3 regions of the Paenibacillus enshidis genome follow, and region 2 is predicted to be linked to each of the others. Evidence: riboswitches for the same ligand, from Rfam matches in the RefSeq annotation. Region 2 holds a riboswitch; each other region holds the start of a gene.
The links. A riboswitch is a leader RNA that binds a small molecule or an ion and turns the genes downstream of it on or off. The one in region 2 is predicted to bind cyclic di-AMP.
Positions count from the first base shown of each region.

Region 1: another riboswitch for cyclic di-AMP. It lies ahead of ACE41H_RS10360 (TrkH family potassium uptake protein); the one in region 2 lies ahead of ACE41H_RS20415 (C40 family peptidase).
Region 3: another riboswitch for cyclic di-AMP. It lies ahead of ACE41H_RS22030 (C40 family peptidase); the one in region 2 lies ahead of ACE41H_RS20415 (C40 family peptidase).

Region 1 is NZ_JBHHMI010000007.1:81,622-87,462, forward strand. Features, by position in the region: gene uvrC (excinuclease ABC subunit UvrC) at 1-585, shown strand, start outside; gene ACE41H_RS10355 (CPBP family intramembrane glutamic endopeptidase) at 554-2,248, opposite strand; cyclic di-AMP (ydaO/yuaA leader) riboswitch at 2,502-2,649, shown strand; gene ACE41H_RS10360 (TrkH family potassium uptake protein) at 2,706-4,049, shown strand; gene ACE41H_RS10365 (potassium channel family protein) at 4,068-4,733, shown strand; gene ACE41H_RS10370 (hypothetical protein) at 4,783-5,028, shown strand; gene ACE41H_RS10375 (LysR family transcriptional regulator) at 5,315-5,841, opposite strand, start outside.
Region 2 is NZ_JBHHMI010000025.1:30,128-35,968, reverse strand. Features, by position in the region: gene ACE41H_RS20425 (M1 family metallopeptidase) at 42-2,006, shown strand; gene ACE41H_RS20420 (hypothetical protein) at 2,021-2,851, shown strand; cyclic di-AMP (ydaO/yuaA leader) riboswitch at 3,093-3,230, shown strand; gene ACE41H_RS20415 (C40 family peptidase) at 3,237-3,713, shown strand; gene ACE41H_RS20410 (GNAT family N-acetyltransferase) at 3,834-4,364, shown strand; gene ACE41H_RS20405 (4a-hydroxytetrahydrobiopterin dehydratase) at 4,438-4,737, opposite strand; gene ACE41H_RS20400 (hypothetical protein) at 4,849-5,142, opposite strand; gene motA (flagellar motor stator protein MotA) at 5,360-5,841, shown strand, end outside.
Region 3 is NZ_JBHHMI010000031.1:43,592-49,432, forward strand. Features, by position in the region: gene ACE41H_RS22020 (ArsR/SmtB family transcription factor) at 1-3, shown strand, start outside; gene ACE41H_RS22025 (heavy metal translocating P-type ATPase) at 73-2,277, opposite strand; gene ACE41H_RS22030 (C40 family peptidase) at 2,465-2,938, opposite strand; cyclic di-AMP (ydaO/yuaA leader) riboswitch at 2,943-3,078, opposite strand; gene ACE41H_RS22035 (hypothetical protein) at 3,425-3,634, shown strand; gene ACE41H_RS22040 (MFS transporter) at 3,618-4,838, opposite strand; gene ACE41H_RS22045 (TetR/AcrR family transcriptional regulator) at 4,910-5,485, opposite strand; gene ACE41H_RS22050 (glycoside hydrolase family 95 protein) at 5,782-5,841, opposite strand, start outside.

The DNA of each region.
Region 1 (5,841 bases), on a different contig from region 2:
GTGTTTATCGATGGCAAACCGGCCAAGAAGGAATACCGCAAGTACAAAATCCGCTCTGTACAGGGACCGGATGATTATGAAACGATGCGCGAGGTCATCCGCCGCCGTTATGAACGGGTGCTGAAGGAAAATCTGGAGATGCCCGATCTCATTGTGGTGGACGGCGGGCGCGGCCAGATTTCGGCTGCGGTGGATGTGCTGCAGAACGAGCTGGGGCTGTTCATCCCGGTATGCGGTCTCGTCAAGGATGCCAAGCATAAGACGTCCCAGCTGCTCGTCGGCGATCCGCCGGAGACGGTGGCGCTTCCGCGCAACAGTGAGGAGTTTTACCTGCTGCAGCGCATCCAGGAAGAGGTTCACCGCTTCGCCATTACGTTTCACAGGGAGCAGCGCGGCAAGTCCATGGTGACCTCCAGACTGGATTCAATTCCGGGCATTGGGGAAAAACGGCGCAAACTGCTGCTTAAGCATTTCGGCTCCATTAAAAAAATAAAAGAGGCCAGTGTTGAAGATTTCCGGCCTCTCTCGATCGGCGACAAGCTCGCCACACAAATTATAGCTGCCCTTCAGGATGAGGAGTCGTAATAAACGGCTTCTCTTTTTTAGTAGGGTTGAAGAGATACACTACATAGCCGACTACAGCCGGCAGCACCATCCCGATGGCTCCTACGGCGATGTTGACGACATCTCCCATCGACATCAGGCTGATGCCCATCAGAATGCTGTCAAATATGACATGACTGAACATGGCGGTAATGAAGCCGTATTTAAGGAAAATAAAGCTGAACAGCAGCCCGAGGAACAGCAGTTCAATCGGACGGGTGATGACAGGATAAATCGGGTACAGGGTATGTCCGAACGCCCAGATCAGTGAGCTGAGGGCGCTGGCGGCCAGCGTGCTGCGCACGATCTTTCTCAGCATCGGGATGCCGAACAGCCTGTAAAGCGCTTCTTCCCCGATTCCCGCCATCCAGGCCATGATCGGCAGCAGCCAGGCGTAGGTCATATTATACGGCGACTGCGTTTCATCGATGGTGGACCAGCTGCCGATCAGCAGGTTGAGAATGACAAAGATGACGGACTGAACCCCAAGCAGGATGAAAGCCCACACATATCCGGCGCCCATGCTGCGCAGCACATACACTCCATATCCGGGCTCCTTTGCACGCGGCCACGGGTTGAGTCCTGCTGTTTTCCAAAGCCCGTTGCCTCCTACAAAGGAGAAGTAAATGATAACTCCCATCATCAGATTAAAGATGATTTGCAGACCGATGCCGAAGATCAGGATGTCGCTATTGGCGGATTGGGCTTGCAAATAAGGCATCATGTTGAGCAGAGTCAGCACCGAAATGGCAAAATAAACGAAGCTCAGAATAATACCGCGGGTAAACGAGGTATGACGTCGGGTCAAGCTGCTGTACACCACGGCAAGCACACCGAGCACAAAGGAAAACAGCATGTAGCCGATATAGTACAAAAGGTTGGCAAGCTTCGTCTGTTGATCGACATATTCCGTATGGGAAGAAGGAACGGCAAAGGAGGACTCCAGAGAGCGGACACCCCCGTTTTCAAACGTCAGTCTGACCTGAAGCATAGCATCCCCGATCTTGCTTCCTTCGTCCGAATAGGTAAGTCCGGGTTCACCTTCCCTGGTCTCAGCGGTTAGATTTTCCGTGTTATACCCCATTTGCTTCAGCAAAGGGGCAGCCAAAGCCTTTTTATCTGCAAGCGGCATACCTTCTTCGTATGCCCGCAGCAGTCCGCTCCGGGTTTCACCGTCAGGAAGAGCCTCGGTGTTGTTATAAAATCCGTCCCCGTTTTGAATAATAAAACCGGCAGGCTTCCCCGTCTGCAGACCGACATCAACCATGACGGTGCGGTCCTGCGCCGGGTCGGGAAGGCTGACCCGGTAAAATTCGTAAGGATACTTCCCGCCCCACTTCCGATTGTATTCGGGGATAAGCTGCTCTTTGGAAAGATACCCGTACAGTTCGGAATGTGCTTCATAGGCGGGAGCGGGCATTCCCCCTGCCGACTCTTTAAAACCCAAAACGGACTTGGCAAAGCCTTCTGCGCGCTCTACAGCCTTCTGTTTGCTGATTGCCTCCCCTGGCTGATTCTGGCTTAAGGATGCGAGAACCGGCAGCAGCACCTGCAGCAGCAGAAACACGGCGAGGCCGATGATGCCCAGGATGCTCAGCTTCTTGAAATCAGCGGTTAATTTAACCGGTTTTCCTATGGGATTCATCTAATACCTCCTTCATATGGACCATTTTAACATCTTTCCGTGAGAAGTTCCCTTCCTTTGCAGGAAGGGGATGAAAGGACCGCCATCGCTTCATAAACGTGTGTAAATGCGATGAAAAAGATGAAAGAATACAATAATGTAGGATTCATGAGAGCTGGAACGCTTCTTTTGCTCTGAATTGGCGTTATTTGAGCCTTTTTCATGAAAAGCATCTTTTGTGATGTACAAGGAGAAGGTTTATAATTTGTTTGCAATTGCATACAAGCCGAATTTCGTTATGAATACGGGGGAACCATTTAATTGGGGTGAATTTCGCATCTGGTCATGGGCCGGGTCTGAATAGGGCGATTTCTGCGGCCCGAATCCGTCAGCTAACCTCGTAGGCTGCAGGCAGGAACCTGGTCAGGCACTTGGTTTTCCGGTGTCTTTTTTTAATGACTTTTTCTAGAGGTGTATAATGATAATTCCCAAATTGAAATGGCTGCGCCTTTCCCCTCCGCGCATTCTCGTGAGCGGTTTTGCCCTTATTATTTTGCTCGGTGCAGGACTGCTTATGCTGCCAATCTCCAATACGTCGGGGGTGCCGCTGCCTTTTATTGACGCTTTGTTCACAGCGACGTCGGCTACTTGTGTGACCGGTCTGGTCGTTGTGGATACAGGCACGCATTTCACGGTATTCGGTCAGGTCGTCATCGCGCTGTTAATTCAGATCGGAGGCCTTGGCTTCATGACAATGGCTACCTTGCTGGCTCTTGTGTTCAAACGCAGAATTTCGCTGAAGGAGCGGCTGATTCTTCAAGAAGCGATGAATCAAACCTCCATGGAGGGTATTGTCGCCCTGATCCGCAAGGTGCTGTTGTACTCGCTAACCATAGAAGCAGTGTGTGCCGTAGTGTTCGCGGTCCGTTGGTCCTTTGACATGCCTGTAGGCAGAGCTATTTATTTCGGGGTGTGGCATGCCATTTCGATGTTCAACAATGCGGGTTTTGACCTGTTCGGCGATTTCCGCAGCCTGACGTTATACGTCAACGATCCGGTTGTCAACTTTACAGCCATGTTTTTGATCGTTACCGGCGGTATCGGTTTTGTGGTCATGTCGGATCTGGTGGAATACCGCAAGAAAAGAAAGCTGTCCCTGCATACCAAAGTCGTGCTTACGATGACGGCTATTCTTATTATTGCAGGAGCGCTCGTTATTTTCGTCTTTGAATTCACCAATCCGAAGACGCTTGCCAGCCTTCCCTGGTCAGGCAAAATCCTGGGATCGTTGTTCCAGTCGGTTACGCCCCGTACGGCGGGCGCCAATACGCTGGATATTGCGGGACTCCGTCAGGCCACGCAGTTTTTCATTATTATATTGATGTTTATCGGCGCGTCTCCAGGCTCAACGGGGGGCGGCATCAAAACGACGACCTTTACGATCATGGCTGGAGCCGTTGTGTCCATGATTCGCGGAAGGGAAGATATCGTGATTTACCGTTACCGTCTGGCTCAGGATCGTATTTTGAAAGCACTCACGATTACACTGCTCGCCCTTTTTCTCGTGATAGCTGTTACGATGATCTTGACGACTACAGAGGATCGTCATTTTCTGATGATTCTGTTCGAAACGACCTCTGCATTCGGAACAGTCGGGCTTTCCATGGGGCTGACGCCCGATTTGTCGGTGATCGGCAAAATATTGATTAGCTTCACGATGTTTGCGGGCAGGCTCGGACCGATCACGCTCGCATATGCTTTGGGCAAAAAACAGAACAAAGAGCTTTACCGTCACCCTGAAGGCAAAATGATTATTGGATAAGGGAGTTACAGATCAACAATGAAGATTCAGCAGTTCGTGATTATCGGTTTGGGACGCTTTGGCTCCAGCCTGGGATTGCAGCTTATGGAAATGGGATACGAGGTGCTTGGCATCGATAGGGATGAAGATGTCGTTGAGGAAATGAGCGAGCATCTGACCCATGCGGTGGCCGGTGATGCAACCGATGAGCAACTGCTCCGTTCCATCGGGGTCCGCAATATGGATTGCGGCATCGTGGCCATCGGGGACGACATCCAAATGAGCATTCTCGCTACTATTCTATTGAAGGAACTGGGCATCAAGACCGTGGTGGCCAAAGCGATCTCCAAGCTGCACGGAAGGGCGCTGGAAAAGCTGGGGGTGGACCGTATCGTATATCCGGAGCGGGATATGGGCATACGGGTCGCTCACCAGCTGGTTACCCCCAATTTGCTTGATTATCTGCAGCTTTCCAAGGACTACACCATTGCGGAACTGAATGTGCCGGCATGCCTGAACGGCAAAACGCTGTCTGAGCTGAATACACGGACCCGTTTCGGCTGCAGCATCGTGGCCATTCACACCAGCAACGGGGTGCTGATTGCGCCGACGGCCATGGATAAGGTGCACCGTGATGACATCATGGTCATCATCGGTACAAATGATAACATCGGCCGGTTCGAGGAAGAAGTGGTTAATCAGTAATCATTCTGCTCATTTTGTAAGTGTTAATTAAAAAATAAGTGGGAATAGCTTGGATAATAATATCGATAAACGAGGCCGGTTGGAGGAAGAGGTATTTTCCTACCGCAGCACGAAGGACCAAAAAGTGATTCTATACTGGCAAGGCAGACAAGTGATGATCTTGCAAGGAAAAGATAGCGAAAAATTCCTGCAGCGAATCGCCAATGCCAACGTCAGCCAAGAAGAACAGTTGATTATGGCCAAGGTCACAGGAAATTTTAAGCGGGGAAACGAAAAGCTGCCAAAGCGCCGGTAGGACTAGGATCAAAATTTGACAGTACCCATAACAAGCTCCCTAAAAGCATCGACTTTGCTCAGACTGCTAATGAAGAATTAGAAATAGGAAACAAGGTCAAGGACAAAGGGAGTCTTCCCTGACCTTGGCCTTTCTTCTTACTTTTCTTGTAAGAGGGGTATGCACGATACCAGCGGAGAAAACGAAGCAATTCCGGAGAAGCGCAGCGATCGCCTTTGGCCCGAAGGGTCAACAGCGATCGGAGGAATGCTTCGTTTTCGGAGCGTCTCGGAACCCCCTCTTTACCTCACACCATCCGGTAGCCGGCAAAGGAGGCGCGGGTTTCCCCGATCCATTGTCTGGCCGCCGGACCATGCTCGGCGGTTTCGGAATAGATGAGGCAGGTCGTACGCCGGGTCTCCTTCAGCTCCGGAATATAGAGCGCCACCAGGCCGTTATCCAGCAGCAGCTCGGAACGCAGATAAGACTTCGGCAGCAGCGCGGCGGCCTTGCAGGTCGGCAGCAGCCGGACGATCGCCTCAAAGGAGTCGATTTCCATGCGGATATCGGGCATGATTCCGCTCAGTTGGAACAATTCGTCGGTCAGCCGCCTGTACCAGGTGCCTTTGGAGAAGGTGATCATCGGCAGGCTCTGCAGATCGGCCATCCCGATCATGCCGCTTTGTGCAGTCAACGGATGGCCGGCCGGAACGACCAGTTCCAGATGGTCATCAAACAGGGGGATACAGCTCAGGCCCGGTTCTTCAATGGCAGAGCCAACAATGCCAGCATCAGCCTTCTTGTCCCGCACAAAACCGACGATCTCATGTGTCT
Region 2 (5,841 bases):
CATGCTGTAGATGCTTGTCAACGGGAGGTATCCAAATCAATATGAAGCTACAGCGCGGCAAAACCTTTCTCTGTCTGCTGCTTGTTCTTTCCATCCTGTCCGGGGGAACCGCTGTGTCCGCCCGTCAGTCACCCGCTGCGGCTGCGCCGGAACAGGCCAAGCCTCCGGCTCCCTCTTCCATGCCCCAGGCTCCTGCCGTGCCTTCACAATCCAAGGCTGAGGTTCTGAGCAACCGGGTCGTGGAATATCACATCGATGTGTCTTTGGAAGAAGGGCGGATTCTACAGGGAAAGGAAACCATCACCTGGAAGCATCCCGGACGCAAACCCGTCAATGAGCTTTATTTTCATATGTACCCGAATGCCTTCGCATCGCCGGAAACGACGTTTATGAAGGAAACGGGCGGCAAGCTGCGCAATGACACGATGCCCGCAAACGGCTACGGCTCAATCACACTGAAGGATCTGAAGACAGAGGACGGGCTTCCGCTGATGCACCGCATCCAGTACGTGCAGCCTGATGACGGCAATACCGCGGACCAGACGCTAATGAAGGTCAGGCTCCCCAGACCCGTGAAAGGGGGAGAGAGCATCACCCTTTATATGACCTTTGAAGTGAAGCTTCCCAAAATCTTTGCGCGGATGGGGTATGCCGATGATTTTGTCATGGCCGGGCAGTGGTTTCCGAAAATCAGCGTCTATGAGCCCGCCGGGCGGCGTGACCGTGCTGAAGAGGGGTGGAATCTGCACCAATACCACGGCAATTCCGAGTTTTATGCCGATTTCGGAATTTACAGCGTACGCATTCAGGTGCCCGATTCCTATACTGTAGCCGCCACCGGCTTTCCCATCCGGGCTCCGGTCAGCCAAGGCGGACGGAAAATGTATCAGTTCTATGCCGATGACGTGCATGACTTCGCCTGGGCGGCCTCGCCTGATTTCGTCACCTATGAAGAGCCCTTCTCCACCGCACAGGTGCCAGGCGTCAAGATCAAGCTATATCTGGATTCCTCTCACAAAGAGCTGAAAGCCCGGTATATGTATGCAGCCAAGGCCGCATTGGACAGCTTCAGCAAATGGTACGGGCCCTACCCCTACTCCACCTTGTCCATCGTCGTTCCTCCGCAAAACGCAAACGGCGCCGGCGGGATGGAGTACCCGACGCTGGTTACGGCTTTCGGGGCTGACGATGCTACACCAGGATATAACCTGGAGCGGACCGTGGTGCATGAAATCGCCCATCAATATTTTTACGGCATCGTGGCCAGCAATGAATTTGAGGAACCGTGGCTGGACGAAGGGTTTACATCCTATGCGGAGGATAAATTAATGGAACAGGAATACGGTCTCATCCCGAATATTCCTTTGCAGTCTGGACAGGTCTATGCTCCTCAGTCGTTGACCCGCGAAGCGTGGAAATACAGCTCGCCTGACCACTATGCGCAGAATGCCTACCTGCGCGGCAAGCTGGTGCTGCTCGGGATGGAACAACAGCTGGGGAGCACCAAAATGGACACCCTGCTCCGTTCCTATGTGCGGAAATACCGCTTCAAGCATCCATCCACCCGCGATTTTCAGCGTATAGTGGAAAGCGTGACAGGCCGTTCATGGTCTCCCTATTTCAATCAGTACGTATATGGCAGCCAAATGGCTGATTTTGCGGTAGACAGCATTCAGCTGCGCAAGCTGGAGAATGGCATGTACGAGTCTGCCGTTACCGTGTCCAAAAAGGGCGGCGACGTGCCGGCCGTACCTATCCAAGTAGCATTCAAGGATAAAAGCAGCATACAGAAGACATGGGACGGCAAACAGCAGAAGGTAACCTACCGTTTTCAAAGCAGGTCCCCTGCAGTCTCGGTGGTCATTGATCCTCTTCATACGATCCCTCTGGAGAACAACCACCTGAATAACACACTGCTGGCTGAGCTGCCGGAGAAAACCGAAACACGCTGGCTTCTGGGGATGACCAGGCTGGCTGAAGCTTTGATTAGAAGTCTGTCATGGTGAGGTGTCCGCAGGTGATGAATTCTGTCAAAGAGGGTTGGACGCTCGTCCGCTTGCATTTTTTTATCGTAATTCTGCTGTTTATCTACCGTCTTGCTTGGGGAGTATTCAACTATAAGTACACTGAATCGGGTATCGTGCCTCTGCTGCTGCGCTATCCGGGAAGCGGCCAGAGCGAGCTCAACCGGACCTTATTCTGGATGGAAAGCCAGATTGCATTGGCGCAAAGCTCTTCCGTCCATCTGTATTTGTGGGTTCTGCTTGCGGTCATCGTGCTGCGCATGCTGCTGACCCCGTTGGTCCGGGCGGGTGTATATTACAGCCTGCATATGAAGAGACAGCAGGGGCGGCGCTCCTTTCTCACCGGCATCCGTCTGTTCTGGCGTTCGTCCCTTTTATATTACACGGTTGAAACCTGCCTTCTGCTGCTTCCCGGGTACTGGATTGTACCGCGTCTGCTGCAGACTCTGTCCGGTTCGCTGCAAGAACCGCTTCTTGCCGCCGTCCACCTTCTCCCTTACATCGTTTTATGGGGCATTTTGGCCTGGCTCATCCGTCAATGCGTGATGTACATGCAGTTCGGAACGATCAGCGGGAGGGGCGCATGGTTCTCGCTCGCCTGCTGCATGCGGTGTATTCTCCCCGGCATCGGAATATCCGCAGTGCTCGGAGCATCTGTCATCGTCCTGCTCTCTATCTTTAGCGTCTCTGGCTGGCTGTGGACAGGGTTGCTTGCACTCATCCTTCACCAGACTTATCATTTCATTTCTTCACTTTTTACAATATGGCACACATCTGCACAGTATTATTTATGGAATACTACTTGTGATTCGTTCACCAAGGAGTAAAATGATGCCAGCGTCTGCTGAAAATAATCTCATGTAAATTCTTTTAACATAGTACTTTCGATATTTTTAGTCTCTGTTTTAGCAGAGACTATTTTTTTACAGCTTTTTGCTATGAAACATTTGCCAAACTATGCTTCCTTTGTTACAATAGTCCCTGTGAACTGATAGTAACAACTTTGTAATTATTGCTGTAACCTTTTTAGACAACCTATTCATGAACGATCATATGCTTCAAGGTGCACATCTAGTAAAGCCGAATTCCCGGCACCGGGAAGCGGGGGAACCAGTTTTGGGTGAATTGATCTCGCATCAGAGGGATCATAGGGGAGCCTTCTACCGAACCCTTAAGCTAACTTCGCAGGCGTTGGAAGGGGTTTGTATTTTTTTGAAAAAGAAGCTAGCTATCGCAGCCATGAGTGCAGCAATCGCCTTCGCGGGCCTTTCATTCGGCGCTGGAAGCGTGTATGCGGACTCCAAAATGGACCAGGTCATCCAGGATGCCAAAGGCACCTCTTATAGAGCAGGCGGCACCACGCTGAGCGGATTTGACTGTTCCGGATTTACGAGTTATGTATTTGACCAGCTTGGGCTTGATCTTCCCCGCCAATCCTCCACCCAGTTCGAAGCGGGAACCGCTGTTTCGCGGGATGAAATGAGACCTGGAGACCTGGTATTCTTCAACACGAATGGAAGAGGAGTTTCTCATGTAGGGATTTATGTAGGTGACGGCAGATTTGCCCACTCCTCCTCATCACGTGGTGTCACCGTCAGTTCGTTGGGCGAAAGCTACTACGCTGATCGATACCTTGGTGCCAAACGTGTCATGAGTACATCCACTTACGAATCTGTTGCCCTTGATTAGAAATTATTTACATCATAACTTCAGCAGCTTCGATTCCCGCCGGAATTGAGGCTTTTTTTGTTGCCAAACAGGCTTAACCGAAGTACCCTTTTTAAGAAGGGATACGTAAGGGGGAAAAATATGTCCGCCGAATCAACAAGCTATCAGATCGTTCCGATGAGTGAAGAGCAGGCAGCTGCCATAAGTGAGTGGAAATATAAACCGCCCTATGACATTTATGGCTGGCTGCCTTGGGAGCAGATGAAGGCTCTCGACATCGAATTTGCCAACCCGGAGCTGCGAAGCTCCCAATATGTCGCTGTATTGGATGAGTCAGGTGGCCTATGCGGGTTTGCCCAATATTTTCCCATGGAAGAGGTGACCCGTCTTGGGCTCGGAATGCGGCCGGAATTATGCGGTCATGGACACGGTGCGGAGTTTGTCCGGGCTATCGCTGAGGAAGCCAGGCGCCGTGCGCCGCAAAATGAGATCGACCTCGAAGTCCTCGTCTGGAACAAACGGGCCATCAGGGCCTACCGTTCTGCAGGCTTTCGCATTACCGATGCCTATGAGCGGCAAACTCCGGACGGGATGAAGCCTTTTTATTGTATGGTCTACAATAGCGGGGAAGACGCAGACCCTATACCAAACGCCCTGGATTCAGAGTCTTAGCTCTACCCAGGGCGTTTGCTATTTGATCGCTTATTGCGGTCCGTTGATTTGCCGTTGCAAGGTTAATCCAGGATTAATCCTCCGAACGCATGTGTTCGAATGCTTCATTGTACTGCTGTGCTTCTTTTATATCTACTGCTGTAATCCCGCCTTCATCCCACGAGGTGAGGCGCAGCGTAACCGTCTTGTAATCAATGGTAATAAACGGATGGTGATTGAATGCTTCCGAAATACCGGCTACTTCATCCACGAATGCGATTCCTCTCATAAAGCTGGAAAAGACGTATTTCCGAACAATCCAGCGTCCCTCCTCTAGCTCCCAGCCCTCTAATCTCTCCAGATGAGCCTCTATTTCTTCTAATGTAAAAGGCATAGTATTCCTGCTCCTCTCCGTGATACGGAAGCCGTTCCTGATGTTATTGGGGCCAGCCCTTATGACCGTGTTCATATTACCATGGCTTCGCTGAGAAATCCAATGGCTATGTTATACGAGGGATACGAAGGTCAGCTCCTCTTCACCGATCAGAATGTCGATCCGGTAACGGTTTCGGTCATGAATGATGACACCGCTCCCGACCGTAATAACAGACTCTTCTCCAAGCGCGTAAAAGAGATCCTCGGCCAGCGCTTCCTGAACCTCAGCTCGTTCCGCACTCTCCAGACGCTCCCATTCCTCCTCTTCCATTTCAAAAAAAAGGTAACTGTCCGGAATACGCCCTACTGCGTCCGTCAACTCCTTCAGAATGAGTTCATATTCTCTTCCATGCCTAACACCCATGTGAGCCCTCCACTCTTCTCCATTCCGGATTTGGAATCCTGTTCTCAAAATTGTCATTTAACAGCGTTGTCTTCATTATACCGTGAAATCCCCCTAAAAAAAAAAGGGGCTTTTGTCGATAAATATGGTAGTCCGTTTCACCAAAATACGTTGGAGGGCAAGGATGTCCCCTGGCCGGACCGGATGTTCTACCAATTTCTCATGGACGAGGTGTACAATGCAAATTTCATCAATTATAGGACTTGCACTCGGGCTCATATCCCTGGTTGTCGGCATGATCCTCAAAGGGGCGCCTGTCGTCAATTTGGTTAATAACCCTGCAGCTTACATGATTATCTTTGTAGGCACAGCCGCCAGTGTATTCATGGCCTTCCCGATGTCGGACATGAAGAGAGTACCCAAGCTTTTCAAAATTATTTTCACTGAGCAAAAGCTGCCTGACCGCCAGCAATTGATCACTACATTTATGGAATGGGCCTCCATTACCCGCCGTGAAGGTCTGCTCGCCCTTGAGCCCAAGGTGGAAGAGATCGACAACGCCTTTCTGCGCAGCGGAATGCGGATGATTATTGACGGCAATGATCAGGAATTCGTACGGGATGTGCTTATGGAGGATATCAATGCAACGGAGGAAAGGCACCGGTCCGGTGCGCTGATCTTTTCCCAAGCCGGTATGTATGCTCCGACACTGGGGGTGCT
Region 3 (5,841 bases), on a different contig from region 2:
TAAAAAAACACAGCATCAATCGGTGCATATTGGCTCCGGGTTGACGCTGTGTTTCGTTTTTTCAGGCAAATTTTACGCTAATTCCTTCGTTCGCAGCACCCTCATGGCATTCAGCACGGCCAGCAGCGTAACCCCGACATCGGAGAATACGGCCTCCCACATCGTAGCAATGCCGAAGGCTCCCAGCAGGAGAAATACGGCTTTGACCCCCAGGGCAAACAAAATATTCTGCCATACAATGCGGCGTGTGCGTCTGGCGATATGGATCGCGGATAACAGCTTGGAAGGCTCGTCGGTCATAATAACGATGTCCGCAGCCTCAATCGCCGCATCCGAGCCCAGACCGCCCATGGCAATCCCGACATCGGCCCGCGCAAGTACGGGAGTATCATTCATGCCGTCACCGATAAAGGCAATTTTGTCCCTGCGTGCTTTTTGCCGGTCCAGCTTCTCAATCTCCTCTACCTTATGCTGCGGCAGGAGCTCGGCGTGCACTTCGTCCAGACCAAGCTTCCGGCCTACGGCCTCACCAACAGCTTTCGCATCACCGGTAAGCATGATCGTCTTTTTCATGCCCAGCTCTTTCAAGGAGCGGATGGTCTGTTCCGCATCCTCCTTAATCTCGTCCGCAATGACGATATACCCCGCATAGCTCCCATCGATAGCTACGTGCACGACCGTTCCCGGTTCTTCAGGTGTCTCGAAAGGAATCTGCTCCCGGTTCATGAGCTTGGCATTGCCGGCCAGAATCTGTTTTCCTTCAAACCGCACCTGAATGCCGTGGCCCGCGATTTCGTTATATTCCTGAACATCAGCCGCCTGCAGCTCTTGCCCGTAAGCTGCGCGAATGGATTCGGCAATCGGGTGATTGGAATGGAGCTCGGCATAAGCAGCGCTGCGGAGCAGCTCCTCCCGGGTTGCCCCGTTAGCTGGATAAATCCCGGTCACGGTAAAGGCCCCTTTCGTAAGGGTGCCTGTTTTATCGAATACGACATATTTTACATCATTCAGGGCTTCAAGATAGTTGCTGCCCTTCACGAGCACACCTTGCCTGGAGGCCGCCCCGATCCCGCCGAAAAATCCGAGCGGAATGGACACCACCAACGCGCAAGGGCAGGAAATAACGAGAAACACCAGAGCACGGTAGACCCATTCGGAAAACGTGGCACCACTGATCAGCAATGGCGGCACGACGGCCAGCAGGGTGGCGACAATGACGACAACCGGCGTATAATAGCGTGCGAATTTCGTAATAAACTGCTCCGTCGGCGCCTTCTTGCTGCTTGCATTTTGTACCAGCTCCAAAATTTTGGAAACGGTGGATTCACCGTAGCTTTTAGCAACTTCAACGGTCAATACTCCGTTTTTGTTAACAAAGCCGCTTAATACCTCATCCCCGGGCTCGACCTCGCGCGGCACGGATTCGCCTGTTAAAGCCGAGGTGTCCATGGCGGTTCTGCCCTCCAGCACTTTGCCGTCGAGCGGGACCCGCTCGCCAGGCTTCACTATGATGAGATCACCGACACGAACCTCTTCCGGGGCCACCCGCTTCGTCTCAATTCCCATCTGCAGGTTGGCATAATCAGGCCGGATATCCATCAGGCTGCTGATGGACTTGCGCGACCGGCTCACAGCTATGCTCTGGAACAGCTCACCTACCTGATAGAACAGCATGACGGCCACGCCTTCGGGATACTGCTGAATGGCAAAGGCGCCGATGGTGGCGATGGACATCAGAAAATGCTCGTCGAACACCTGACCTCTGAGGATATTTTTAACAGCTCTGAGGACAATGTCACCGCCAACAATAAGATAAGCGACGGCGAACAGCGCAAACTCCGCTACTCCCGTAACAGGTGACAATAACCCGACTCCTGTAAGAAGGGCACCTGCAATCAAGCGAATGATCATGCGTTTCGTATTGCCCGCCCCATGATCATGGCTGTGCCCGTGACTGTGGTCGTGAGCATGATCGTGGTTATGACCATTCTGTGCAGCCACATGGCTTATGGCCGCTTTCGCAGCAGCTCCGTTCCCCTTCTCCACGACCTGAATATGAGGCTCCAACTGATTCACTTTTTTCCTGGCTGCTGTGACGACATCCTGATCATGCGTTTTGTCCACTTCCATCGTAAGTGTCTTGCTTACAAAGTTAACAGAACAGTCCATAACCCCGTCCAGCTTCTTCACACCGTTCTCAATCTTCATGGCGCAATTCGCACAGTCCAGGCCTTCCAGTATAAGCTCCCGTTTCACCTTTTCAACCGCTGTACCCATGAGGCTCCTCCCCTTCCTGGCAGCCAAATAACTATATATGAATAATTGTTCATGTGTTTTGAATTTATTATATGTAGTGAAGGAGAGGATTGTCAATGCAGTATTCCCAATCTGTGCAAAGTGCATGACCGGATAGCAAAAGAGGACAAACCTGAAAATAACTTCAGGCTTGTCCTCTTTCATTTCGTCAACGCGCTTCGCTCACCATTTGGGCATAGCTTGTCTGGCTGATGACGCGGCGGGCAGTTACATATCTGTTCTGATAATAAGACTCCGACAGGCTGCTGACAGTAACACCCTGGCTGCTTGAGGAATGGGCAAACTGATTGTTCCCCAAATAGATGCCGGCATGGGAAATGCCGCGTCCGCTTGTGTTAAAAAACACCAGGTCTCCCGCCCGGAGATCTTCTTTGGCGACTGCTATACCTGCGTTAGCCTGCTGTTGGGAAGTGCGGGGCAAGTCCAAACTAAACTTGTTGAATATGTACAGAATAAAACCGGAACAATCGAATCCTGCAGTTGTGGTGCCCCCATATTTGTATGGAGTGCCTGCAACCTGACTAACATAGCTGTTGATTTGTGCTTCGCTGGCATGTGTAGTGGCAGCCCCGGATGTAAACAGTACGGCAGCTCCAAAAATCGACAATATCGCTTTTTTCAAAAAAATGTTCTCCCTTCAACGCCTACGGAGTTAGCTGAGGGTTAGGTAGAAGGTTCCCTTTACTCTTTTATGTACAAGAATAATTCACCCGGAATGGTTCCCCCGTTTTCAAACACAATGAAATTCGGCAAATATTAAAATTTTGTAACCTTAATCAGAGTAATATACCCGAATGCTCTTTGTCAATGGAAGAAATACCCTTATAGATCGAAGATAAAATGGCTATATATCACTAAAAAAAGAAGTCCATAAAAGTAACACAAAAGAAACAAAAATGTAAACACGTAATGCATAGTTAGCTGAATCGAGAAACATATTACACGCAGGTTGGAGGAAAACACCGTCAAGATGGCATGTAAAAAACCGGTCGTGGCAGTTCCTTCAACCGGTTGAATGCTTCCATATTATTATCGGAGTCGGACTTCTTTCGGAGGCGTGTTAATCTTATGTTAATATAGATTTAACAAGCGACGGGAGTTGATCTTGATGAAAAGATATCCCCTTTGGTACAACGTAATTGTAGGAGCTGTACTGATCGCACTGATCTGCGCACTATTTTTTGTGGAATATAACATAACACCCTATGCCTTGTTCGTCCTGTTTATAGCCATGGCTTCCCGGGATTGGAAGACCGACCGCCGCTACTCCATTTTGTATCTTGTTTTGGCGGGGGTATACATTATTTTGATGCTGTAGCCTTTTGAACCTGTTGGCGCTCCGTAAAATAATAGATCAGTGCCATGGCTGGCAGGGCAATGCCTATGACGGACGCCGCCTTCCAGCCCCCCAGGTCATAAGCCCATCCGCCCGCTGCAGAGCCCAGGGCTCCACCTGCAAAAAAGATAGCCATAAACAAGCCGTTCAACCGGCTGCGCACCTCGGCTCCAAGGGCAAAAATCGCACGCTGGCTGAGAACCAGATTAGCCGACACGCCCATGTCTAAAAGAATCGCAGAAAAGACTAATATGGTTACGGTAAGCACCGAACGGGTATGAACCATGAAAGGCAGAGCCAGTGAAATGATGACTGCAGCCAAAGCAAGCCCTGTTGCCGGCCGAATCCAACCCCGGTCCGCAAGACGGCCGGCAATCGGTGCCGCGATCGCGCCAGATACTCCCGCTAAGGCAAACAGTGCCACTTCCGTTTGCGAAAAATGAAATGCAGGCCCTGTCAGTAAGAGCGAAACCGTCGTCCAGAACAAGCTGAAGGTCCCAAATACAGCAGCATGATAAATGGCCCGGCGCCGCAGGATTGGCGTAGTTTTCAGCAGATGCCACATCGATCCGATGAGCCTGGAGTAAGATTCGTTTGTCACCGGCTTTCTGGCAGGAAGCGCCTTGGCCAGAACCAGAGCCAGCACAAGAATCAGTACGGCGGATAAGACGAATACAGAACGCCAGCCCAGCAGATCAGCGACCATGCTGGACAGCGGACGTGCAAGCATAATGCCGAGCAGCAAGCCGCTCATCACATTTCCCACGACACGCCCGCGGGTTTCGTCAGGGGCAAGATGGGCCGCATAAGGCACCAAAATCTGCGCTGCCACCGATCCGATCCCGATCATTGCGGCCGCAAGAAGAAACAGTGCGGCGCTTGGAGCCACCGCCAGGGTAAGCAGAGACAGTGTAGTGAGCAGCAGGGCACCTACAACCAACCTCCTGTTTTCAACAATATCCCCCAATGGGACGATAAATAGCAGGCCGATGCCGTAGCCAATCTGCGTCAGGGTAACGATCAAGCCCGCCGCTCCCGAAGATAGTCCGATGGACGAGCTGATTTCCCCGACCAAAGGCTGGGCATAATATAAATTAGCCACAATGATGCCGCACGAGATGGCCAGAAAAAGTGTCAGCCACGTCGGAACGGTTTTCACAACCGATTGATTTCCTATTGAACTCATAAAAAGGGCCCCTTTACATTTTGATTTCATTTTACAGGAATGAATGTTCCAGAAAACTCAAAAAAATTTAGCTACAGCATTTCAATTACCGCAGCTATCATGTCTTCGGCCGCTCGCCTGTCACTTGTGGATCTGGCCACAACGTTGATGCCGTGATTCAGGTGAAGCAGTAGGGACGCAAGCACTTTGATATCCTTGTCAGGGCTGATTTCGCCGCTCTGCTGGCCTTTTTGCAAAAGCTCATAAAACAATCGTTCGAGCTCATTCAGACTTTCCCGCGTCAATTGATGAAACTCTTCGTGCGGAGAATCCACAGAAACGATCGTGTTTGTAACCAGACAGCCTTTAGGATAGGTTTCGTCATATGCGCCTGCAATATGCAGGTCAAAATACTGGCGGACTCCCTCTTTTACAGATGTGGCTTGCCGCAGAAGGGTCCGCTTTTTCTCCCAAACCTTCTTATAATACTTAAAGGCCTGCACATAAAGCGTTTCTTTGTCCACAAACGTTTCATACATGCTCGATCTGCTGATGCCCATCGCTTTGACCAAATCGGGTATGCTCGTCGCTTCATAGCCCTTTTCCCAGAAAACGAGCATCGCTTTATGCAGCACCTGTTCATAGTCAAATTCTTTGGTGCGTCCCATGATCATCCCTTCCTTCTCTTCGCTAACAACAGTATACATTTTCCGAAATGATCAGTCCAGTATTTTTTTCAGAAAATGGACGAGGGCTGTCAGCCGCTCTGCTAATGCGTGCTTATCCCTACCTATAAAAATGACATTAAGAAAGAACAGGGGCAAGCTTATCCCTGTTCTTTGGAGACCCATGCTCGCTAATTGGCTGAGTTATGCTGCCACTTGAAGAACAGCGGAGCATATCGAATGGCTTCCTTATCCTTCATTAAATTATTGGACGTGGTTAACTCCTCCGGTATACCATCTTATCTTGAAAAGAAATAGCTTTTCCCCTCTTCCGCTCTAATATCGAGGGGAGCAAGCCC